Methanotorris formicicus Mc-S-70: one gene and its partner. The protein of the gene in region 1 binds, or shares a complex with, the protein of each later gene. Links are inferred from orthologs where the notes say so. Each region holds a gene or a part of one and is shown on either strand. Other genes may lie near its edges.

Region 1 (6,471 bases):
ACTTGATTTGTCTGATTTTGGAATAGAGAAGAAGTTGGTTTTAGCGAGAGCAAATGGAACAAGTTTGTATTCAACAAGAGACATAGCGTATCACGTAGATAAAATGGAAAATTGTGACATTGCAATTGATATTTTAGGAGCAGACCATAAACTTACAGCAGAGATGGTTAAAGGGGCATTAAAATTACTTGGCTATGATGTCCCTGAGGTTGTGTTTTATGAATTCATTTCCCTCCCAGAAGGTTCTATGAGTACAAGAAGAGGAAGGTTTATAAGTGTTGATGAACTCTTTGAGGAGGCAAAGAGAAGAGCATTGGAGGAAGTTAAAAAGAGGGGAATAACGGATAATGAAGAAGAGATAGAAAAAATAGCAACCATAATTGCAGTTGGTGCAGTGAGATACAACATTGTCAGAATCTCTCCAGAAAAATCAATGGTATTCAAATGGGAAGATGCCCTTGACTTTGAGAAGGTTGGATGTCCAGTTATTCAATACGCCCATGCAAGATGTTGTAGAATTTTGGAGAAGGTTGAGATTGAAAGTAATGAAGATTTATTTAACTATGAGTTAGATAACAGTGAGAAAATATTGATAAAGACGCTCTCAAAATTCCCAAAAATTGTTGAAAAAGCGGCGGAGAGTAGAAGACCACACATAATTGCAAATTATGCCTTAGAGGTTGCACAGGCATTCAACAAGTTCTATGGAAATTGCCCAATATTAAAAGAGGAAGATGATGTTAAAAAATCCTCAAGAATAAAAATGGTAGAAGCAACTAAAATTGTTATAGAGAATGCCTTAAAATTATTGGGTATTGATTGTCCTGGTAAAATGTAATTATTTAAAAGAGGATACCGAGCGAAGCGAGGCATCCTATCCCATTTGTGTCCAAGTAAGATGTAATTTACTTTATCTTTTTGATAATTCCAAAAATTTCTGGTGAAACAATGAAAGTCCTAATTATTGACAATATTGACTCATTTGTTTGGAATTTAGTTCAATACGTAGGGACTTTAGGATATAAAGTTAAGTTAGTAGATAATAAAATCACATTAGAGGAAATAAAGAAAATAAATCCAGATAGGATAATAATCAGTCCAGGACCAAAAACACCAAAAGAGGCAGGGAACTGCATAAAAATCATTCAAGAGATAGATGATATCCCAATTTTAGGAGTTTGTTTGGGGCATCAGTGTATTGTTGAGGCATTTGGTGGAGAGGTTGGGAGAGCAAAGCACATCATGCATGGAAAAACAAGCAGAATTGAGCATGATGGGGAAGGGATATATAAAGGTATCCCAAATCCATTTTATGGGACAAGGTATCATTCTTTAGTTGCTTATGAAGTTCCAGATGAGTTAAAAATAACCGCAAAGAGTTTAGATGATGGGTATGTTATGGGAGTTAGGCATAAGAAATTGCCAATTGAGGGCGTTCAATACCACCCAGAGAGTGTCTTAACTCACTCAAAAGAAATCCCATTTCCAAAATTGGGACTAAAATTAATTAAAAACTTCATAGAGGGCTAAAAATGGATGTCTATGAAATTTTATTCCGAAAATGTTTGGAATATGAAGTTTTATTGGATGATGAAAAAGTTCCATTGTGGAAATTAAAAAAAGAGGATATTGATAAAGTTAATTTTGGTTTACCATGGGAGAATTTACAGGATTTGGCAATATATCTATATGAATTAAAGAAAGAACAGCAGAGGTCAAAGGAATTAATTAAATGTGATATATCTGAGATTCTTGTGGGTATTGCCTTTCTAAAATCAGAAAAATCTAACTCATTGATTGCAGATGAAACTTTGGGAATAAATACGTGTTTAAATTATTTGAGTGAGTTAATCACTGCGAGGATAAACTGCATAACAAGATACTACTATCTAATGAAAAAACCTCACAATACAGATATTTTTGATGAGATAATTTTAAAATTCCCCCAGAAGAAAGATGTTAGAGCAAAGAATATCAATGATTTAAAGGAAATCGTATATAGATTAAAGGATTATTTTGAATAAATTTAAAAATTCATGAGAAAGAATGGTATTGTTGAGCATATCATTGCCACGCCTATCAAAATTGCAAGGAGTTTTCTTTTATCCATTACCTTCCCTCCACAGTCGAATATGGTCAAAACTTTTTAGAAAAAGATTTTATTGTTCAGCATCCTCTCTTATGTAGCAATTCTAAATATGACTTTCTTTCTAATCTGTCTGAACTTATATTTAAACTTTTCAGTATATTCATGAGTAGATTTAAGGTAGTGTCTTTTTCTTTTTCATCTTTAATAGTTTTTTCTAACTCCAAATAAAGCCCTACACCATCAACATTGTCAATAGATACCTCAATATCTCCTTTTTTGTATATCTCCCTAATCTTCCTTATTGGTGGAACTTTTTTGAATCCCAATTTTTCAAGGATTTTTTCCATTTTATACCCATTTTCTATTTTAACCTCAATCTCCTCTCTCGTTTTTGATATTTTGTCAATTTTTGGACCTTTATAGGTTATAAACCATAAGTTGTTTTCTTTTCTTATCCTCAACGCCTCATCCGTCTTTGCAAAATCCCTATCAATCCCATTAAAATAAATATCTACTTGTTCTTTAACCTCTTTCTTTTCAAATCCAAGGTCTTTTAATATTTTTTTTATGTTTTCCAGTTCATCTTCATTTATCTTTGCCTTTATCTCAACCTCTATCATAAAACCACCTTAAAGAATTATCAATTTTTTAACGGTATCTTTTAGTTTCTCCCTCAACTCATCAATATCTACATTCTCAATAACAAGCCAAATTATTACATCTTCATTATCCTTTTCGAGTGTTGTTGATAATATATTACCATTTATTTCTGATATCTTTGATGTTATCTCTGCCAACAAGCCAATCCTATCCTTTGCTATAATCTGCACTTTTATTATTGATAAGTTTATCTCCCCCTTTTCAATCAGATATCTGCCATCTTTTGTTAATTTTATTCCCCCTTTTTTCCCTTTTTTTGTCTCAACTAACCCCAAATCCCTCAAAGTTCTTATATGTCTATCTATATTTTTTGGATGCATATTTAATTTTTCTGCAATCTCCTTTGTTGTTGAGTAGGTTTTTAAAAGTTCCATAATCTCTTTTGTTAATCCGCTAACCTTCATCTTTTCACTTTTGAAAATATTTGTTTATTTTGTTATGGTTGTCTGATTTAAAAACTCATCTAAAAATTCAATTCCTCCTCCATAGTTTATACTCTTTGGATGTATTGAGAGATAGAATAAGTATTTAGACATTTTATAATCAAATTCCGCTATAGGAAACACAATTCCTGTAAAACTTTTTGGTAAATACCATGTATATTCCCTATTTTCTATTGGAATCTTTCCTGTTTTTGTTATAATATAATTCTTCGTTATAATTGTTAAGTTGTAGGATAGCATAACATTTTCAGCATCCTTTGAAACTTCGTATCTTGGTGGTATGATATAAGATATATTATTAAATCCACAAGCATTCAATATTTCCAATGATTTTTTAATTTTTTCTTTTGCAACCTCTTTATTGCAGTTAAATTCACCATCTATATGGTTGTAGCCATGCAGTTCGATATGGTATCCTTTATCTTCCAATTTATGAAGAAACTCAACAAATTTCGGATAATTTTTTAAATTGTATCTATTGTTGTGGTTTACTATGACAAATAAATATGTTCTATTTTGATAGTGGTATTTATCTATTATCTTCACAATTTCCTTCAACTCATTATAGTACAGGGGACTCACGTCATGCACTAAGATTATGGGTTTGTGGGTATATACATTATTTTTAAAATTCGGGGGTTTGGTATTTAAGTTTATCTTTTCATCTATATATATAACTTTGTAAATGCCAAATATAAGTAAAATCGGAAGTAGCATATAGAGCAATCTCAATATCCCACCTTTTAAATCAAAAAACTTATTACATTTCGCTCATCTTCAAGTATCATTACCTAACATGATTATAAGTAATTCAGAGAACCAATTCGATTTATAGTTGCATATAAATGTATAGAAGTTTACATATAGGTGGAGATTTTTTTCGACTAATGCCTCGATGTTTTCTTAGATAAGGTTTGATTATCGAATGGAAGCATTCGCAGTTATATTCCGTTAGAGTATTCCCTCGATGCGTGATTAACTGTTAAATGATTAGAAATCTTTTTATGTAAAACATCTCTCCTAAAGGTATTCGCCTTTTAGCGAATATAGTTCCAGTTAGGTCGTTAAAGTGTCTTTTACACGAATTACATCTGTATCTTTACAACATCTTTCGAACCACAATATGGGCAAGTATATCTATCACTCCATCTAATCTCCCTTATAATTGCAATACACTCCTCATCCTTTGGTATGAATAACTTATATACTTCGACGCTCATAAGATTATATATTGCGATTATTATTTATAATTATTATTTATATATGTAATTGTAAGTGAAGATGAGTGTACATTAATATGGATATATATTTCTTATTATCATTTTGGTGATAGTATGCTAACTCATGTTGATGAAAAAGGAGTTAAAATGGTCGATATTTCAAAAAAAGAAGATGTTGAGAGAGTGTGTGTTGCAGAGGGATATATAAAATTGAAATCATCCACAATAGAGTTGATAAAGAAGAATGAAATTGTTAAGGGGGATGTTCTAACAACCGCACAAATAGCAGCGATGATGGGGGTTAAAAACACCCCCAACTTAATTCCAGCATGCCATCCTTTGCCCATAACTTCTGTTAAAGTTGATTTTGAGATTTTTGACGACAAAATTAAGACAACAGTTGAAGTAAAGACAACCTACAAAACAGGCATTGAGATGGAAGCATTGACTGGGGTTTCTATTGCTTTATTAACAATATGGGATATGGTTAAAAGTGTGGAGAAGGATGAAAATGGAGGGTATCCAAACACCGAAATCTATGGAATAAGGGTTGTGAAAAAGGTTAAAAAATGAATAATGTTTAATGTTTTATTTGGTAAAGTGGTGTTGTATAGTTGTTTGTGAAATTCTCTGCTTTTATTCAATCACAACAAATTTTTGAAAGAACAATAATTAAGGGCAAAATTCCAAATAATACCCAATCATACTCTTTAATTTTATGAAAGATACGGTCATTTATAACGCAAACGACTATGTCTTCAGTCAGTGGTGGTTTTATGGAGTTTGAATTGTGGATTAGGATGATAAAAGAAAGTATAGAAAAAAAGAACATAGATCCCTGGAATATAAATATAGCGGAGATTGCTGATTTGTATATGGGCAAAATAAAGGAACTTAAAAGATTTGATATAAGGTTATCTGCCGATGTTATTCTTGTTGGGGGGATTTTGCTGAGAATGAAGTCGGAGGTACTTTATGGTGAATGTGAGATTGCCAATGAAGAATATGGGGATGAATTTTATGAGGATTATGATGATTACTATAATTATGATGAAGATAATGAAGATGTAAAGATAACCCCGCCAGTGAGAAGACCACCAGCAAAGGTTAATAAAGAAAAAATAACCTTAGATGATTTGATAAAGACATTGAAGGATGAACTGGAAAAGGTAAAAAAGAAGAAAATAAAAAAAAGCAAAAGCAATAAAAAATCTGTAATTTTAGAGGATGTGCAGGATATTGTTGAAGAGTTGATTGAAGAGGACGATATTTCTGATATTATTGAAAAACTTTTGGATGACTTAAGAAGGGAAAAAATCATGGTATTTCAAAAAAAGTTCTCGTCAAAAGAGGATAAAGTTAAGTATTTCCTCCCCTCATTATATTTGGCTAATGATGGAAAGGTTGAACTTATTCAGGAGGAGTTATTTGAGGATTTAATTGTTAAATTAAAGGAATAATGGACAATAAAAACCCCAGAGAGGATGTTGAGCGATTTAAAATTAGTTATGGTTTAAATAATCATTAAAAAATTCGCATACAATCATACTCTATCCCGTTTGGATGCTACCTTTTTAAAAGGTTGCGATTTGATTATTAAATTAAAGGAATAAAAGGTGATTAAATGGACATTATAGAGAAAATCATGAACATTGGAGAAAAGGAAGGATTTGAAGTTGAGATTTTTATTTCAAAAGGAATTTCTTCATCAATTGATTTAGATGGGGAAAGTGTAGATAGTGTAGAGTTGTCAAAGGACTTTGGGATTGGAGTTAGAGTCATAAAAAATAGTAAGATTGGTTTTGCATATTCAAAAAAAGAGGATACTGAGGTAGTATATAAAGCAATGAAAAATTTAGTTGAAGATAAGTTTGTTTCATTTGCAGAAAAAGAAAAGTTTAAGGAACCAAAGGGGATTTTTTACAAAGATGTTTTGGAATTGAGTGAGGAAGAAATGTTAGGTGATTTGATTTTAATGAGAGATATTGCAAAGGATGAAGGTGTTATTGTAACTGGTGGAGGAGTTTCTAAGAGTTATGAATACAATAGAATAGTTAAT
Region 2 (16,449 bases), on another replicon or contig:
CAATCGCAAGATTATCCTACCAAAATTGGAAAATTTAGTGGTTTAGGTGATAGCATGAAAAGGATGCTAAAATATAGAATAAATATAAAAGACACCTGGAAAAAAATAAAAAGTGAGAGGAAGGGAAAACCAAAAGTAACCTATGATAATGAGTTCTTTAAGAAATTATCGGATGATTTTTCAAACAGAATAAAGCAGAGGAATTACGAATATGGAAGAAAGTCAGTTGAAATTCTAAAGGAAAATTTAGAGGGGTTTGATAATTTCAATGTTTTAGAGGTTGGAACAGGTCCAGGAACATTAACCATTCCGTTGGCAAAGAACGTGAAAAAGGTTGTAGGTGTTGATATATCAAAAATGAATATAGAGCATTTAAAAGAAAATCTAAAAGAAAATAACATAAAAAATGTGGAAATTATCAACGAAGATTGGGATAGTATAGATATTGGCAGATTTGATAAATTTGATTTGGTAGTTTGTTCCCATTTCTTTTGGATGGTTGATGATTTAGAAAAACATTTGGAGAAAATGGAATACTTATCAAAAAAATACTGCTCAATCATCCAACCATGTGGAAGAGACAATATTGTAAAGGAAATCTATGAAAAAATTTTAGATAAACCATATATGGGGGAATTTGAGCCAGATGCAGATTACTTTGCCTATGTTATCTTAAGAGAGTGGGGAAGATTGGTAGAGGTTAGATATTTTGATTATACGATTGAAAGAAATTTAGAAGAGGAAATAAGGTATGTGGCAAGTTTTATTGGGAGGTTTAAGGAGGTAGATGAAAAAGTTAAAGAAAAAATAAAGAACTATTTAATAGAAAAGTCGGAGGATGGGAAGTTTATAGTCAATAATAAAGTGGCAGTTATGTGGTGGGAATGTGAAAGATGATTATAAGGATTTTGATGAGATTGTAAGGAATATATTTGCTCCAATTTATCCGGTTATTGCAAAACAGATTGTAGAAAGAACAAATATAAAGGATGGGATTTGTATTGACTTAGGAACTGGTACTGGAGCTTTGGCAAGAGGTATTGCAAAAATAACCAATTTAAAGGTTTATGCATTGGATATTTCAGAAGATATGCTTAAACTTACAGAGAAATATACCAAAGAGGAAAAATTAGACGGCAAAATCATTCCAATTCTTGGGGATGTGCATAATATGCCATTTAAAGATAATTTTGCAGATTTGATTATCAGTAGGGGTTCAATGTTTTTTTGGGAAGATAAGGTAAAAGCATTTAAAGAGATTTATAGGGTCTTAAAACCAGAAGGAATGGCACATATTGGAGGAGGTTTTGGAAATAAGGAGTTGAAGGAAAAGATATTCGCTGAAATGAGGAAAAGAAATCCAAATTGGGACAATGAAGTAAAGTCAAGGATGGGGAACCATAACAAAGAGTTATTAAAAGAAATCCTAAATAAAGCAGGCATTCCAAATTACAAAATTATAAATAATGATTCTGGCTTATGGATTTTAATAAAAAAAGAGTGAAAATATGAGATGCAATATATGTGAGTTTAGATGTGAAATTTTAGAAGGAAGAACTGGAAGATGCGGAATGTATACTAATAAAAATGGAAAAATAATTGAGAGATTCCCCCATAGTTATTTATTTTTATTTCCCATCTCTATTGAGACGATGCCAATACTCCACTTCTATCCGAGACATAAAGTTTTGCAAATAAGCAGTATTGGATGCAATTTCAAATGTACTGGCTGTATATCTGAAGTTTTAATCAAAAATGTAGAATCTGCTTCAGAAATTCTCAAAAAGATTCCACCAGAAAGAATTATAAAAAAGGCAAAGGATGAAAACTGCATTGGCATAACATTCTGTATTAATGATCCAATAGTTTCACATCACTCCTTTAAAGAACTTGCAAAATTGGTAAAAGAAAATAACTTGTTTGTAGGTTGTTCAACAAATCTATATTTTACTGAAGAATCTTTGAGAGAATTAACTCCTTATTTGGATTTTGTAAATGTTGGTTTAAAAGGATTTTCTGATAAGATTTACCAAGAATTCTGCAAAGTTCCATCGGCAGAGCCAATATTTAGGAATATAAAAATCTTATACAAAAATAATATTCATTTTGAAGTTTCTGTTCCATATATCAAAGGAAAAGAAAACGAAATAATAGATATAGCTAAATCCCTCTCCTCTATTTCAAGAGATATTCCTCTTCAAATTATGCGTTTTATTCCTCTTGGTGATGTAGATATGCATTTAGAACCAAGTATAAAGGAAGCAGAAAAGGTATGTGAAGAACTTAGGGCATATTTGGATTATGTTTATCTTTTCAACTCTCCCGGAACAGAATATCTAAATACAACAAAAAATGGGAAAATAATTATAAAGAGAGAGTTCTACGGTCCAATGGGGGCAAGAATTTTGGAATATACCAAAGATTATCATAAGATAAAAATTGTAGGAAAGATAAGTGAAAGTGTATTTGATGAAGAGGGATTTTTTGGAGGGTATAGAATTACAAGGGCAATGGAGATGATTTTAGCAATATTAACTGCTATTGGTGTAAAAGATAAAGAAACAATAGGCAATATTTGGAAAGAAACATTAAATGAATCATTCATGAAGGAATTTCATGAGGTATGGGGAGGAGAAAAAACGTTATATGATTATTTGAATGTCGTTAGATATGTAGGTAAATTAGCCAAAAATGAGGAAAATGCAGAAGAACTAATAAATTATATCATCAAAAAGATGAAAGAAATAGAAAAAATAAGGGAAAAAATAAAAAAGGTAGTAAATGTATATTATTCAATGGGTTATCCATTATTTGCTTTAAATGGGAGTAGATTTGAAAATAAACTTGTAGAGTTTGTAGGTGGAAGGAGTTTAAATAAAGAGATAAAGAGAAAGGGAAAACCTGGTGTAAATATTTCAGTTGAAGAATTAAATAAACTAAATCCGGATGTTGTATTTATCTCAGGATTTTTATCCTGCCCAGAGGATGATTTCATTGAATATTGTAATAAGCATAGTATTTCTATAAAGGCATTGAAAGATAAAAAGATTTACAGATTACCAGTTGGATGGGATTTTGGAAGTCCAAAGTGGATTTTAGGTTTGATGTTCATTGCAAATAAGATATATCCAAAAATCTATAACTTTAATATTCAAAAAGAGGCTAATGAGTTTTATGAAAGGTTTTATGAAACATCTTTTGAAATCTCAAACCGTTCATTCTACAAGTGAGAGTATGGAAATCTTTGAATTTAAAGGTAATGGAACAACAAAGTTGTTTGTTGGAGGATTACATGGAAATGAAGGAAAATTTACAGAAATTGTGCTTAAAGATTTTGTAAATTTATTGAGAGAAGATAATTACGTTGGTAATGTAGTGGTTGTTCCAAAGTTGGTTGAAAATAGCAGATACATCTCAACACTGTCAGAAAAATATTACGAAACTATCGAAGGGAAGACGTTAATCAAGATTATTGAAAAGTATAGACCAAACGTCTATTTTGAACTCCATACCTACAAAGAAGAATCTTACAAAAAATTAACAGGGAATGATAGAAAAGTACCTCCACTTATAGACATCGGGAACAACATCTTAATTGCTTCAATTTCTCCAATCTTAAGGAATAAATTTGATAAAGAAGATTTCTGCATGACGGTTGAGATTCCAAGTTGGAAAGTTCACGAAGTCAAAGATGAAATTATAAAAATCTTAAAAATTGGGAGTAAATACCCGACAAGAGATGATATTATTAAAAAATTAAAAGAATACTATCCAGAATCAATAAAAATGGCTAAAGATTTTTCAAAAAGATACCATTTAGTTCTTTTTTAATTTTTATAATTGTCTAAATATGTTAATTATTTTTGATAAACATAATATTTAAATAGTAATCACAAATAGTAATTATTTTAATGGATAAATCCCTTGGTGAAGAATAGGAATAAATCTTACGGCATAAGGAAGCATAATTCCGTTTGGGTGATTACTATGAAAAATAATTTAAAAAGAATCATAACAATCTTGCCTTTAATAGGAATTCTAATCCTTGGAGTGATTGCATGTGGTTGTATGGAACAGAAAACAATGAATATTCAAAATGATGAAAAAACTACTGCTGAGAAAACGACTCAAAATTTTGTAACAATTACCGATGCCACTGGAAAAGAGGTAAAAATTAAAGAGCCAGTTGAAAAAGTTATAACGGTTTATGGTTTAAGTCCTTCTTTCATCTATCTCCTTGGGGAGGGGGGTAAATACTATGCTGGATGGATGTGGGGAACTAAATTTTACAAATTAGTAGATCCAAAGGCTGAAGAAAAGGCAAATAATGGCAGAACATTAAATGTTGAGGAAATAAAAAAGGAGGATCCAAATTTTGTTATTGCAGCATATTGGCAAGCCAACAAAAAAGATGTTAACCAACTTGAAAGCCTTGGAGTTCCAGTTGTTTGTATAAAAGTTGAGAGCATTGATGATATCTATAGTACAATAAAAACATTGGGAAAAGTGTTTCAAAAAGAAGATTATGCTAATGAGATAATAAACTACTACAAAACTAATGCTGAAGATATAGAAAAAAGAATCTCGAAAACCAAAGAAAAACCAAAAGTTCTTATTATATACTATAGTGGAAAGGCAAAGGCATACAAAACCTTTGGAGGAGATATGTTTCAAAGTAAACTTGTAGAGATGGCTGGGGGAGAGAGTGTTTCAAAAGATCTATCTGGAAAAAAGACAATAAATGTTGAACAAGTAGCAAACTGGAATCCTGATGTTATATTGATAATTCAATACGGAAAATCTGCAGGAAAAGTTAAGGAAAACATACTCAATGATCCTGCTTGGAGTAAGATAAATGCTGTTAAAAATAAAAAGGTTTATGTCGTACCAAATGATGGAGAAAATTGGATTGACCCATGTCCAAAGTGGATTCTTGGATTGTATTGGACTGCAAAAGTTCTACACCCTGAGGAATTCAAAGATCTAAACATTAAAACCAAAGCAGACGAGTTCTATAAGAAGTTTTTTGGGTTGAGTGTTGATAAAGTGAATATTACTGGGAAATTGGATTAAAATTTTATTTAATTTCTTATTATTTAGAAAATTCCAGAAAATTTAGAGGGGCATGTAAAATGTACACTAATAAGAAAGTAGTTTCCAGTTATTGCTGAAAAAACCTATCCAGAAATTTATAAATTTTGAATTGGGTGTCATAGATGAAGATCTGTCATAACACTTTGCTGTTTTTATTATTTTTAGGAATGTTTGTTATTTCGTTATTTATTGGGCGATTTCTATTTCTCCCATGGGATATGAATAATTTAACATATTCTATTTTATTTGATGTTAGATTACCAAGGATCATTGCAGTTTCTCTTGCTGGGGCTTCTCTTGGTTTGGCAGGGATAACCTTTCAAAATCTATTTAAAAACTACTTAGCAGGTCCGGGAGTTTTGGGGGTTACAAGTGGCTCTGCATTTGGTGCAGTATTTGCAATCTTAGTTTTTCCTTTAAATCCATATCTTATACAAGGATTCTCATTTATTTTTGGTATTGTTGCTGTTGTTTTAGCATATAAATTAGGAAAATGTCTTGGAGAAAGTTTATTGAGTTTGATTTTAGCGGGGATGATGATATCTGCCTTTTTCTCTGCACTCGTTGGTTTGGCAAAGTACTTAGCAGATCCATACAACAAACTTCCTACAATTGTTTTCTGGCTTTTAGGAAGTTTTTCAGGGATTAGGAGGGAGGATTTAGAAGTTGCATTCTTTCCAATGGTTTTAGGAATTGTTGGTATTTTATGCTTAAGATGGGTTTTTAACATCCTCTCTTTGGGAGATGAAGAGGCTAAAGCATTAGGCGTTGATGTAAAGAAGTATAGGACTTTGTCTATTGTCTTAGCAACATTGGCTACTTCTGCCTCTACCTCAATTGCAGGGATGATAACTTGGGTTGGGGTAGTTAGTCCTCATATAGCGAGATTGGTTGTTGGGGTTGATAATAGAAAACTCATCCCAGCAACTGCAGTTGTTGGAGCATCCCTTCTACTTATTTGTGATGACATTGCAAGATCTTTAACATCCTCAGAACTTCCTTTGAGCGTTATAACAAGTTTCATAGGGGCTCCAATTTTGTTTATTATTTTAGTTAAAAGGAGGGGGATGTACTATGTTAAGGATTGAAAATCTTTATTTTTATTATGAAGAAAAAGAAATTCTTAGGGGCGTTAACCTTAAATTAAAACATGAAGTTGGATGCATCTTAGGGGCAAATGGAGTTGGAAAATCAACACTTTTAAAATCCATTGTTGGATTACTAAAACCAAAAAAAGGAATTATTGAATTTAATGGAAAGAATATATTAAATTTAGGATTTAAAGATAGAGCAAAATTAATATCCTACGTTCCTCAAGAATTTTCTATTAACTTTCCATATACAGTTTTTGATACCGTTTTAATGGGAAGAAATCCACATGTGGATTTTTTAGAAGGGCCAAATAGTAAAGATGAAAAAATAACATTAAAATGTCTAAATATTCTTGGAATTAATTATCTAAAAGATAGGCCATTTACTCAATTGAGTGGAGGGCAGAAAAGATTAGTTTTAATAGCGAGAGGTTTGGCTCAAGAAGGAAAATTAATGATATTTGATGAACCAACATCGTATCTTGATTTCAAGAACCAAATTTTGGTTTTGTCAGTGATTGAAAAAATCTCAAGGAAATTTGGTAAACTTGTTCTTTTATCCCTTCATGACCCAAATTTGGCATTTTTCTTTTGTGATAATGTATTTTTAATGAAGGATGGGGTTATAATCGATTGTGGAAAACCAGACGATGTTATAACAGAAGAAAATATAGAAAGATTATATAACGGATTAAAAACAGAACTCATTAAATTCTCAGATAAAAAGTTGGTTGTTCCAAATAAGGAGTTTTTGGAATTGGATGTTGTGTTGTAGGTTTGCAAAATGGATTTTACTATTTTTATTAACATAATATTAATATATTTAAATTTATTTTAAAAATATTTAAATTAATCAATATATAGAAAAGTTTAAATATAAGGACACAATGTTATACGCATATGTGCAAAATTGGGTGAAAAAAATGTTAGAGGCATGTGAGTCAAAATGGGATATTGTAAAAAATTTTGTGCCATCGTGGTTTGCATCTGTGATGGGAACAGGTATTTTGGCCATATCGAGCATTATGTATTCATCATATCTTCCAATATTGAACGATGTTGCTGTTGTATTGTTTTACTTTAATGTGTTAATGTTCTTTGCATTCATAATCCCCTGGACTTTAAGATGGATAATGTATCCTAAAAATGCCTTTGCTGACTTAAAGCATCCAATATTAAGTTCATTCTATCCAACAGTTGCTGTGGCAATGCTTGTATTGGGCTCTGATTTCATAAACATAGGCCATAGTATGTTTATTGGGAAGATATTTTGGGGCATTGGTGCAATAGGAATGGCGATATTTAGCATTGTTATACCATTTTATATGTTCAAATCAGATCATATAAAGTTAGACCATGTTAATCCAGGTTGGTATATTCCACCAGTTGGTCTAATAGTTATTCCCATTGCAGGAAGTTTAATTATGCCACATTTAAGTGGAATTTGGTATGAACTAACTGTTCTTGTTAATTACTTTGGATGGGGTGCAGGATTTTTCTTATATCTTGCTTTATTGGCAATTGTAATATATAGATTCATACTACACAACCCACTACCTTCAACATTGGCACCAACAATATGGATTAATTTGGGTCCAATCGGTGCTGGAGTTATAGCACTACTTAATTTAGTAAATAACTCCTCATTTATACCTATAAAAGAGCCGTTTTATGTGTTTTCATTTTTATTCTGGGGCTTTGGATTGTGGTGGGCTGTGATGGCAATAATAATGACAATATACTATATTAAAAACCTAAAATTGCCTTATGGTATGCCTTGGTGGGCATTTATCTTCCCCCTTGGTGCTTATGTGGCATCTACTCATCTAATTTATGGAATATTCCACTACAATATAATAGATTATATTGGTTTTGGATTATACTGGCTATTGTTTGGATTATGGGCAATTACCCTTATAAAAACCGCAATAGCAACATACCACGGATATCCGTTTAAGGGACATTAAAAAGGTGATAACATGAACTTAAATATGGATATGCAAAACATTTCTGAAACATGCGAGGAAATGGCACCAAAAATGATGCCTAAAATGATGCCAAAATGTTTGGATAAATTCTTAATGAAAATCCCTGAAAATGAAAGAGAAGAATTTATTGCAAAGGTATTAAATATAATTGTAAGTAAGGATGAGAATAAAGAAGTTTTTGCTGAATATTTAGATATGTTTGAGGTAATGTTAAGTGTTAAAGGTTTGAAAATCCATTCAAGAGGGGGAAAAGGTTCTGTAAAGGAAAAGATATCCCCAATGGATTTGTTTTTGGCTGGACTTTGTGGATGTATCTGTATAGGTGTTGGTAACACTTTAAAAGATAACAACATTGATGCAAAGATAAAAGTTGATGGAAAGGCTGAGAAATCATTTGAAGAAGGAAAGATAAAGAAGATAAGCATAAATATCCATGTAAAAGTTGATGAGGATATAGATAAAGAAGAATTAAAAGAATTGGTTTTAGAAGGTTTTAAAAAATGTTTAATTAGCAACTCCTTAAATTGTGAGATTGAAAAGAATGTAATTTTTGAATAAAATGGTGAAATAATGTGGTTTTCTACAATGCATCCCATGGGAAATTTTGGAATTATGGAATTTCCATTTTTTAATTTTATGGTTTTTGGATTTATGTGGTGGGTAATAAAAATAATCGTCTTTATATGGGTTGTGTTGGATATACTTAAAAGAGATGATTTAGAAACTCTTGAAAAAATTCTATGGCTTTTAGTTGTTTGGTTTTTGGGGATTGTTGGGGCAATAATTTATTATTTCCTCTCAAAAAGGTGAAAAAGTGGCAAAAATAATGATTGTTTCAGATGGTGCCTATGGTGAAAGAGCAGGAAATATCTTAAAGGAACATGCAAAAATCAATGAATTTACAGGATTTTTTAGAATTCCAAAACCATCCAATTTTTTTGTAGATGAAATTGAGTTACCAAAAGAAATAGTAGAGAAATTTAAGGAGGCGGATATTCTCATAACCTACACAACACATCCAGACAATACTTATGAAGTTTGCAGAAGATGTAGAGAGGAAAACCCCAACATTGCCATAATTGTTGCTGCATGGAGAGGAAATGGGCAAAAAAAGGAATTACAGAAGTTCGATGCAATATGCCCACATATTATGTGTGAAATTGATGAGGATAACTTAAATATAGAAAAATATCCAAAACTAAAAGAGTTTTTGAAAGAATTTGGAAAGCCAAAGGTCAAAGTTTATGTTGAGGGCGGTAAAGTTAGGGATGTTGAGGTTTTAAGAACGTCTATTTGTGGTTCAACAATCTTTATGGCAGAGAATATGGTTGGAATGGATGTGGATGATATTGGAAGAAAAGGATCAATGCTTATACAAAGATACCCATGCGTTGCAGGGAAGATTCATCTTTTTTCTGATGAAGAATGCAAAAAAATAAAGGCATTAACTTTGCATAAAGAGGCAATAGAAAATGGCTTAATGGAGATAAAATATTTAAGGAAAAAATAAAAGAACTAATCATAAGTGAAGTAAATAAATGTATAATTAACGAATCAATTGGATTTGTTGAGAAAGAGGAATAACGAAAAATAATACTGCAAAAAGTGAGAAAATGTTTGTTTATGGTCCCGTTCCATCAAGAAGATTAGGTTTATCATTAGGTATAGACCCTATTTACCACACATGCACCTTTGATTGCATCTACTGCCAACTTGGAAGAACAAGGTATTTAGTCAGTTCTCCAAAAGAGATTCCAAAGGAAATATTGGAAAAATTCCCGACAGATGAAGATATTTACAATGAGGTTAAAAAGATAGTTGATAACAAAAATATCGATTACATTACCTTTGCTGGAAGTGGAGAACCAACACTCTCCCCTTATTTAAAAGATGCAATTGAGAGATTGAAGGAATTTGATATTCCAATTTGCGTTATAACCAACTCATCATTGATGAACTACAAACATGTTAGGAATGCTTTAAAAGAGGTAGATTTGGTTTCTGCAACATTAACATCAACAAACCAAGAGATGTTTGAAAAAATCCATAGAACAAAAATAAAACTTAAAGATGTTGTTGAAGGATTGATTAAATTTAGAAAAGAGGCAGAAGAAACCATTTTAAATATCGAATTGATGGTATTGGAAGGAATAAATGACGATAATGAAACCATATACAAACTCAAAGAAATAATTGATAAAATAAACCCAAACAACATTGAAATAAACACACCAATAAGACCGCCATACGAGAAATATGCAAAAAAAGTGAGTTATGAAAGATTAAAAGAAATTAAAGAAATACTTGGAGAAAAAGCATGTATGATAGGAACAAGTAAAAAGAAGTATAAAGAATCATTAAACTCCAATGTCCTTGAAAGAATCTCCTCAATATTAAAAATAAGACCATGCACTGTTGAAGATTTATCAAATGCCTTAGGATTACATATTTCAGAGGTTGGGAAATACCTATATGCATTAAAAAATAGTGAAAATTTGGAATGCACTGAAATTGATGGGAAAAAATATTATTTTATTAGAATTAAATGATTATCCTTATTTTGATAATAAAAAATTGTGGTTTTCAAAAATATTTATTTACTTATAGCGGAACAGTAAATGGTCAGTATCTCCGAATATGCATTACTGATAGTGTGATTTCTCATTATCGATTTTAAAACCAAAAAAATAAAATAGTATCGATTTAAATACCCAATTAAAAAACGGTGATTAAACCATGCTACCCACACTTAAAGAATTACTCGTTAATAGTTTAAATACTTTAGGCATAGCCAATTTGGATGATTTAGCTGATTATTGTTTGGTTAGAACTTTAACCGAGATAAAGACGATTAAAGCAATATCTGAAGAGATTTTAGGAATTCATCGAACAACCATAATCAAGAAACTTCAAGAGCTCTCAGAAATCGAGAATTGCCTTTATACTCAACTATTAAATCTTCCCAACATTTTGGACAATCGTAAATTTAAATTCTCAATAATAATCGATTCAACCTTATTGAGGAGATTCAGTAAGAACGTTTATGGATGCTCTATTCGATACAATTACGTAGAAAATCATAAAAAACCATATCAAGAGCAAATAAACACCTGTATCTACCACGAAAAATTATGTGAAATACTTTATATTTCACTACTCGCTTACTTTGTAAACGAAAGGGATATATTCCATTTATACTACAATAAAACCGCTAAATAAAAAAGCCACAGATATATTTATCGAAATTATTGATTTAACTTCCGATATTATTAAGAGGACGATTATTGGAGACGGCTTTGTAACGATAAAGAAAGTTTTAAAGAGATGTAAAGAATTAAAGGTCGATTACATTGGAAGAGTTAGGAAAAACCATATAATTGAATTTTTCGGTAAGAAGGTTAAAATAGAAGAGTTGTTTGAGAAGGATTTTAGCGAAGATAAGATTAAATTAAGGACTATTAAAGGGATAAAGTTTAAATTGTCCAAGAAAGTAGTTAATATTCCAAATGTTGGGAAAGTTAAAATCGTTGGAGTGTTAATGGAAGGGCAGAGGAAAGTTAAATATTTGGTCTCGACAAACTATAAAAAGAAGGCTGAGAATATTATAAACGAGTATTTAAAAAGATGTAAGATAGAAGAGTCAAACGAAAAACCTACGGTTTTTCGTAACTCGCCTGTTATCACAGGCGAAAGCATAGAGGAGATAAGTCGATTTTAGAAGTTGAAGGGAATTACTTATCATCAGAAAAGAGTAATATAGGATTTGTTAGGTTAATGGGAATGTTATTTAATTGCATCGAATACTTGGGCTACAAAAATGGAATATCATTTTATAAAGTCGTTAGAGAGTGTAGTAAAGAACTGATAAATAACGGATTATCGTAATCACACTGTCAGATGATTTAAACTTTGATAATTATGATAGAGAAGTTAAAAACTGGTTAAAATTGGGAAAAAGTTAAATTGTAGAGATTTGATTTTGATAACTTTTTGATTATGAAGATGTTATTGGGGAAGGAGATTTTAAAGTTAATGTTTTCCATTTTGGAAATGGGGTTTGTTTGGAAATAATTAAAAATTTTTTAAAGGGAGATTATGAGGATTGGTGTTGTTGTTCATGGGCCGGAAATAGTTGATAGTGGATATGCAAAGAAAATAATAGATTTGTTAAAGAATTTTGGAGATGTCAAGGCAAAACTCGGAGGAACTATGGGAAGGGTTGCAGTTATTGACAACAATTTGCAGGATGTTATTGATATTTCAGAAAAACTTATGCCTTCCCAATCCCTAAAAAAATTGGCGGATAATGACGTTTTGGTTTTGATGAATTATGGAAAGTCAAAAGAAACTGGGCATACATTTGGAAGGATTGTTGTTGAGAGGGCTAACATAAGTAAGGCAATAATCCAAATAGAGAGACCAGGGGAGAAAGATGGAACGATAATTGTTTGGAATAACAACAATAGCGAGGAAGTTAAAAAAATAGTTGATTTTTTATTAAATGCATTAAATTTAAAGGTTGAGAACTGTATAAGTGATGGGTTGAGTGTTTGGAGGGAAGGAAACAGGGTATTTAGAAGGGTTCATGGTGTTGATGAGGGAGAGGCAATAATGGTAAATGGGATTGTTGTTGGAAGGGCAAAGGATAAAGAAGTTGTTATTGTAGTAGAGGATGGGAAAATAGTTGATATTATAAATGGGGAGATAAAAGAGCATGGGGTTGAAAAATTAGGCAGAATTGATTTGGAAAAGGCGGTTATAAAAACTGGGCTATTGAGAAGACACCCATCTGCATTTAATCTTGAAGATTCTTATCCATCAAATAATGAGATTTTAAATAAGGGAGAGGTTGTTTTTATAAACCATGCAGGGGAGGATGTGTTGGAGAAGATTGGGAATAAGGATGTTTCAGTTGTAATAACTATTGGGGACGATACAACAACAATCTGCGGGGATATCTTAGCGAGGTTTGGAATTAGGATAATAGGAATTACTGATGGGGATAGGGATGAGATTTTAAAAAATCCTATTATTGCAGAGGGTTCTGTTATATTTTTAATTGAGAATATGAGGGATGATGATGTTGGAGAGTTGTTAATGAAGGTGTTTGAAGATAGAAGGACAGGGAGAATATCTTTTAGTGAATGTTTGGAAGTTGTTAAAGAAATTTTACATGAACATGAGGTTAAATATAAAGAGATAAAATAGAAAAGATGAGAGATATGATCGGAGTTCTTGCACATAAAAGAACCTATGAAAATGAATTGATTTTAGATACATTTAAAAAGAGAAATTTAAAGATAGATTTTGTTGATAGTAAAGAGGTTATTAATGGTGATGATTACCATTATGATCTAATATTATCAAGGGTTGAGAGGAGTTATTTATTTGAGGGCATATATGCATTGAAGTATTTTGAAAGTGAAGGACTAAATGTTATAAATAACTCGGAAACAGTTTATACATGCCAAAATAAATATCTAACCTATCTAAAACTAAAAAAATACATGCCAAAATCATTTCTAACTTACACAAATAACTTAGAGAAGATTTTAAATGCTATGGAAAAAAATAGTATAAATTTCCCAATAGTTATCAAACCAATATACGGTGGTTATGGGAATGGTATTGTAAAAGTAAGTAATATTTATGAGTTAAAAAATATTATCGAACTCCTTAGATTCCACAACAGGGAAATCTTTATCCAGGAATTTGTAAAATATGAGAGTGATGTCAGGGCATTTGTTGTTGGTGATGAGATTATTGGGACTATGGAAAGGATACCAAAAAATGATTGGAGGGCAAACTTTTCTCTTGGGGCAGATGTTAGGGAGTTTAATTTGAATAATGAGATGGAAGAGTTAATTTTAAGATGTGTTGAAAAAGTAGGGGCTGATATTGTTGGTGTTGATGTTTTGGTTTGTAGAGATAAATCTTACATATTAGAAATGAACATAACACCTCAATTTAGAGGGATGATGAAATTTGTTGATGTGCCTAATGCAATCGTTGATTTTTGTATTGATAAGATGAAAAAATAGAGGGAAATTATGATTAAAAAAATAAGGATGGAAGTTTCACCATTGGAAACTTATAGGAGTATTATTGGAGAAAATACATTTTTGTTAGAGTCTGCAGAGGGTGTTCCAAAAATAGCGAGATATTCAATATTGGGAAAGGCAGAAGGTAAAATAGAGTTTAAAGATGGGAAATTAAAAATTGAGGCGTTCACCGAATTTGGGGAAAAAATAAAGCATTTAGAAGGAAAATACAACTGCCCATTGGATGCTTTGAGGGAAGTGAGGAATGAGTATTTAAAGCACTTAAAACATATTGAGGAAATCCCATCCTATTTAAGGTTCAAAGGAGGGCTTGTTGGGTATCTATCTTATGATATAATAAGATATTGGATAGATTTGGATAAAATCCAACCAAGACCTATAAACGACTTAAACTTCCCAGATGCAGAATTTTTTATTGTTAAAGATTTTATTTCCTATGATTTAAAAGAAAAAACAATAAACTTGGTATCAGATAGCAAAGAAGGCATAGAAAAACTTGAAGATATCTTAAATAAGGCAAAAAATGAAGGATTTTGTAACTCTTCAATCCACTCTAAAAATGAAGATGAAAACACCGATATAAAAATAAAATCCAACTTTGAAAAAGAAGAATTTGAAGAGGCTGTTAGAAAGGCAAAGGAATACATCTATGCTGGAGACATATTCCAAGTGGTCTTATCAAGAAGGATGGAGGTTGATTTGAAAGGATATGATTTGTTTGAAATTTACAAGAAATTAAGGGAGATTAACCCATCCCCATACATGTATTATTTGGATTTTGGAGAGAGGAAGTTGATTGGTTCTTCTCCTGAAATTTTGGTTAAAACAGATATCAAGGATGGGAAGAGATATATAATTTCAAGACCTATTGCTGGAACAATTGGAAGGGGAAAGACGGAGGAAGAAGATAAAAAACTTGAAGAAATTCTCTTAAATGATGAAAAAGAAAGGGCAGAACATGTTATGCTTGTTGATTTGGCAAGAAATGATGTCGGAAAGGTTTCAAAGTTTGGAACAGTTGAAGTTGATGAATTTATGGTTATTGAAAAATACTCCCATGTTCAGCATATTGTAAGCAATGTTGTTGGGGAGTTGAAGGATAACTATGATTCCTTCTTGGCGGTTAAGGCAACATTCCCAGCAGGAACGTTAAGTGGTGCTCCAAAAGTTAGGGCAATGGAGATAATTGAGGAATTGGAAAAAACATACAGAGGATCTTATGGTGGAGGAATTGGTTATTTTGGATGGGATGATGTTATGGATTTAGCAATAACAATAAGAACTATTGAAGTTGTAAATGATAGGGGCTATATACAGGTTGGAGCAGGAGTTGTGGCAGATAGTGTTCCAGAGAAGGAATGGGAAGAAACCGAGAAAAAAGGTATGGCTATGGTAAGTACAATAAAATCCATAAAAAAATAATGCTAATAAATAGTGTGGATATTTCAGAGATGATTAAAGTTTTTTCTCCAATAATTCTATGATTTTGTCTAATTTTGCATTCATTTTTTCCATCTCTCCAAAAATTAATTTAATATATTTAACCCCTTCATCTAACTTTTTATTTAACTCGATTAAATCATCTGATGAAATCCTATTAATTCCTTCTGGGAATTCAATGTAGGTATCCAATTTCTTTTCTTCAATCTTCTCAATATTGATTAACTTATCTTCATTTTCCAACTCTTTTATGAATTCTATAAACAATTGCTTTTTTCTTTCGCTTGTAAAGTTTGCTAAAATCCTAACGGTTCCATCTTTATAATTATATACAACCCCGTCAATACCTAAAGCATGCCCCAAGTTTTCAATCCTCTCTCTAAAACCAACATGCTGAACTTTTCCATAAATCTTTAATTCATAAGTTGTAGGCATAATTCTCACCATTAAAATAATTTATCCATCTTAACTTATTAATCTTTTGAGATTTAAAAAATCTTTATTGTAGATTGTTGAGGATTTTTGTTTTATTTAAATCATAGGCACCTATATATTATCTAAATTTACCGATTCATATAAATTGATATAAACCTCTCTTATCAACTTAAATTTATCAATAATATTTTTATACTTCTCATAAATCCTCACAATCTTTCATTCCATAAATTTCCTAAAATTTCTAGTGCTGGTTTTTGTAGTTGGGTCTCTTCAAGCCCTTTCAACCCCAGTTTTTACTGCACTAACGATAAACACATAAGATATCCATAATTACTG

The links.
Region 2: the proteins of METFODRAFT_RS03180 (region 1) and trpE are in contact, whole or in part, in a crystal structure (PDB 1QDL), measured with the Saccharolobus solfataricus proteins. The link is inferred for Methanotorris formicicus Mc-S-70 from one-to-one orthologs. Residues at the interface, in WP_009992310.1 of Saccharolobus solfataricus: Tyr10, Ser12, Phe13, Val14, Tyr15, Asn16, Gln19, Gly22, Glu23, Arg32, Asp34, Pro55, Gly56, Thr57, Lys60, Asp63, Arg100, Val104, His106, Gly107, Lys108, Ile109, Thr133, Tyr135, His136, Ser137, Leu138, Glu177, Ser178, Val179; in WP_009992309.1 of Saccharolobus solfataricus: Glu95, Lys96, Ile171, Arg172, Ser173, Gly174, Tyr175, Ile176, Phe177, Glu264, Ala268, Leu271, Met272, Val274, Asp275, Leu276, Arg278, Asn279, Gly282, Lys283, Cys285, Val286, Pro287, Gly288, Thr289, Val290, Lys291, Val292, Lys316, Pro338.

What each region holds. Positions count from the first base shown.
Region 1 is NZ_AGJL01000012.1:23,201-29,671, forward strand. What follows is about bases 1-2,739. They hold METFODRAFT_RS03180 (anthranilate synthase component II), read left to right. Parts: upstream 1-948; coding sequence 949-1,530; downstream 1,531-2,739. Other genes in these bases: argS (arginine--tRNA ligase), read left to right, coding at 1-838; METFODRAFT_RS03185 (hypothetical protein), read left to right, coding at 1,533-2,024; cyaB (class IV adenylate cyclase), read right to left, coding at 2,167-2,709; METFODRAFT_RS03195 (Rrf2 family transcriptional regulator), read right to left, coding at 2,719-2,739. In the rest of the region: more of METFODRAFT_RS03195, read right to left, coding at 2,740-3,153; METFODRAFT_RS03200 (DUF2334 domain-containing protein), read right to left, coding at 3,178-3,909; METFODRAFT_RS10595 (transposase), read right to left, coding at 4,278-4,412; cyclic pyranopterin monophosphate synthase MoaC, read left to right, coding at 4,527-4,985; METFODRAFT_RS03210 (segregation and condensation protein A), read left to right, coding at 5,189-5,872; METFODRAFT_RS03215 (TldD/PmbA family protein), read left to right, coding at 6,037-6,471. UniProt on the Methanocaldococcus jannaschii protein: Part of a heterotetrameric complex that catalyzes the two-step biosynthesis of anthranilate, an intermediate in the biosynthesis of L-tryptophan.
Region 2 is NZ_AGJL01000004.1:14,839-31,287, reverse strand. Bases 13,545-16,440 are described here. They hold trpE (anthranilate synthase component I), read left to right. Parts: upstream 13,545-14,223; coding sequence 14,224-15,657; downstream 15,658-16,440. Other genes in these bases: METFODRAFT_RS01280 (acylphosphatase), read right to left, coding at 15,691-16,110; METFODRAFT_RS01290 (ATP-grasp domain-containing protein), read left to right, coding at 13,545-14,214. In the rest of the region: METFODRAFT_RS01370 (ABC transporter ATP-binding protein), read left to right, coding at 1-46; METFODRAFT_RS01365 (class I SAM-dependent methyltransferase), read left to right, coding at 55-897; METFODRAFT_RS01360 (class I SAM-dependent methyltransferase), read left to right, coding at 887-1,504; METFODRAFT_RS01355 (radical SAM protein), read left to right, coding at 1,509-3,230; METFODRAFT_RS01350 (DUF2119 domain-containing protein), read left to right, coding at 3,235-3,831; METFODRAFT_RS01345 (ABC transporter substrate-binding protein), read left to right, coding at 3,988-5,073; METFODRAFT_RS01340 (FecCD family ABC transporter permease), read left to right, coding at 5,217-6,182; METFODRAFT_RS01335 (ABC transporter ATP-binding protein), read left to right, coding at 6,169-6,960; TDT family transporter, read left to right, coding at 7,109-8,152; METFODRAFT_RS01325 (OsmC family protein), read left to right, coding at 8,165-8,731; METFODRAFT_RS01320 (PLDc N-terminal domain-containing protein), read left to right, coding at 8,744-8,983; METFODRAFT_RS01315 (DUF166 domain-containing protein), read left to right, coding at 8,988-9,683; METFODRAFT_RS01310 (radical SAM protein), read left to right, coding at 9,787-10,722; METFODRAFT_RS01305 (hypothetical protein), read left to right, coding at 10,910-11,392; METFODRAFT_RS09850 (hypothetical protein), read left to right, coding at 11,586-11,891; METFODRAFT_RS01295 (DUF2117 family protein), read left to right, coding at 12,269-13,381; more of METFODRAFT_RS01290, read left to right, coding at 13,396-13,544.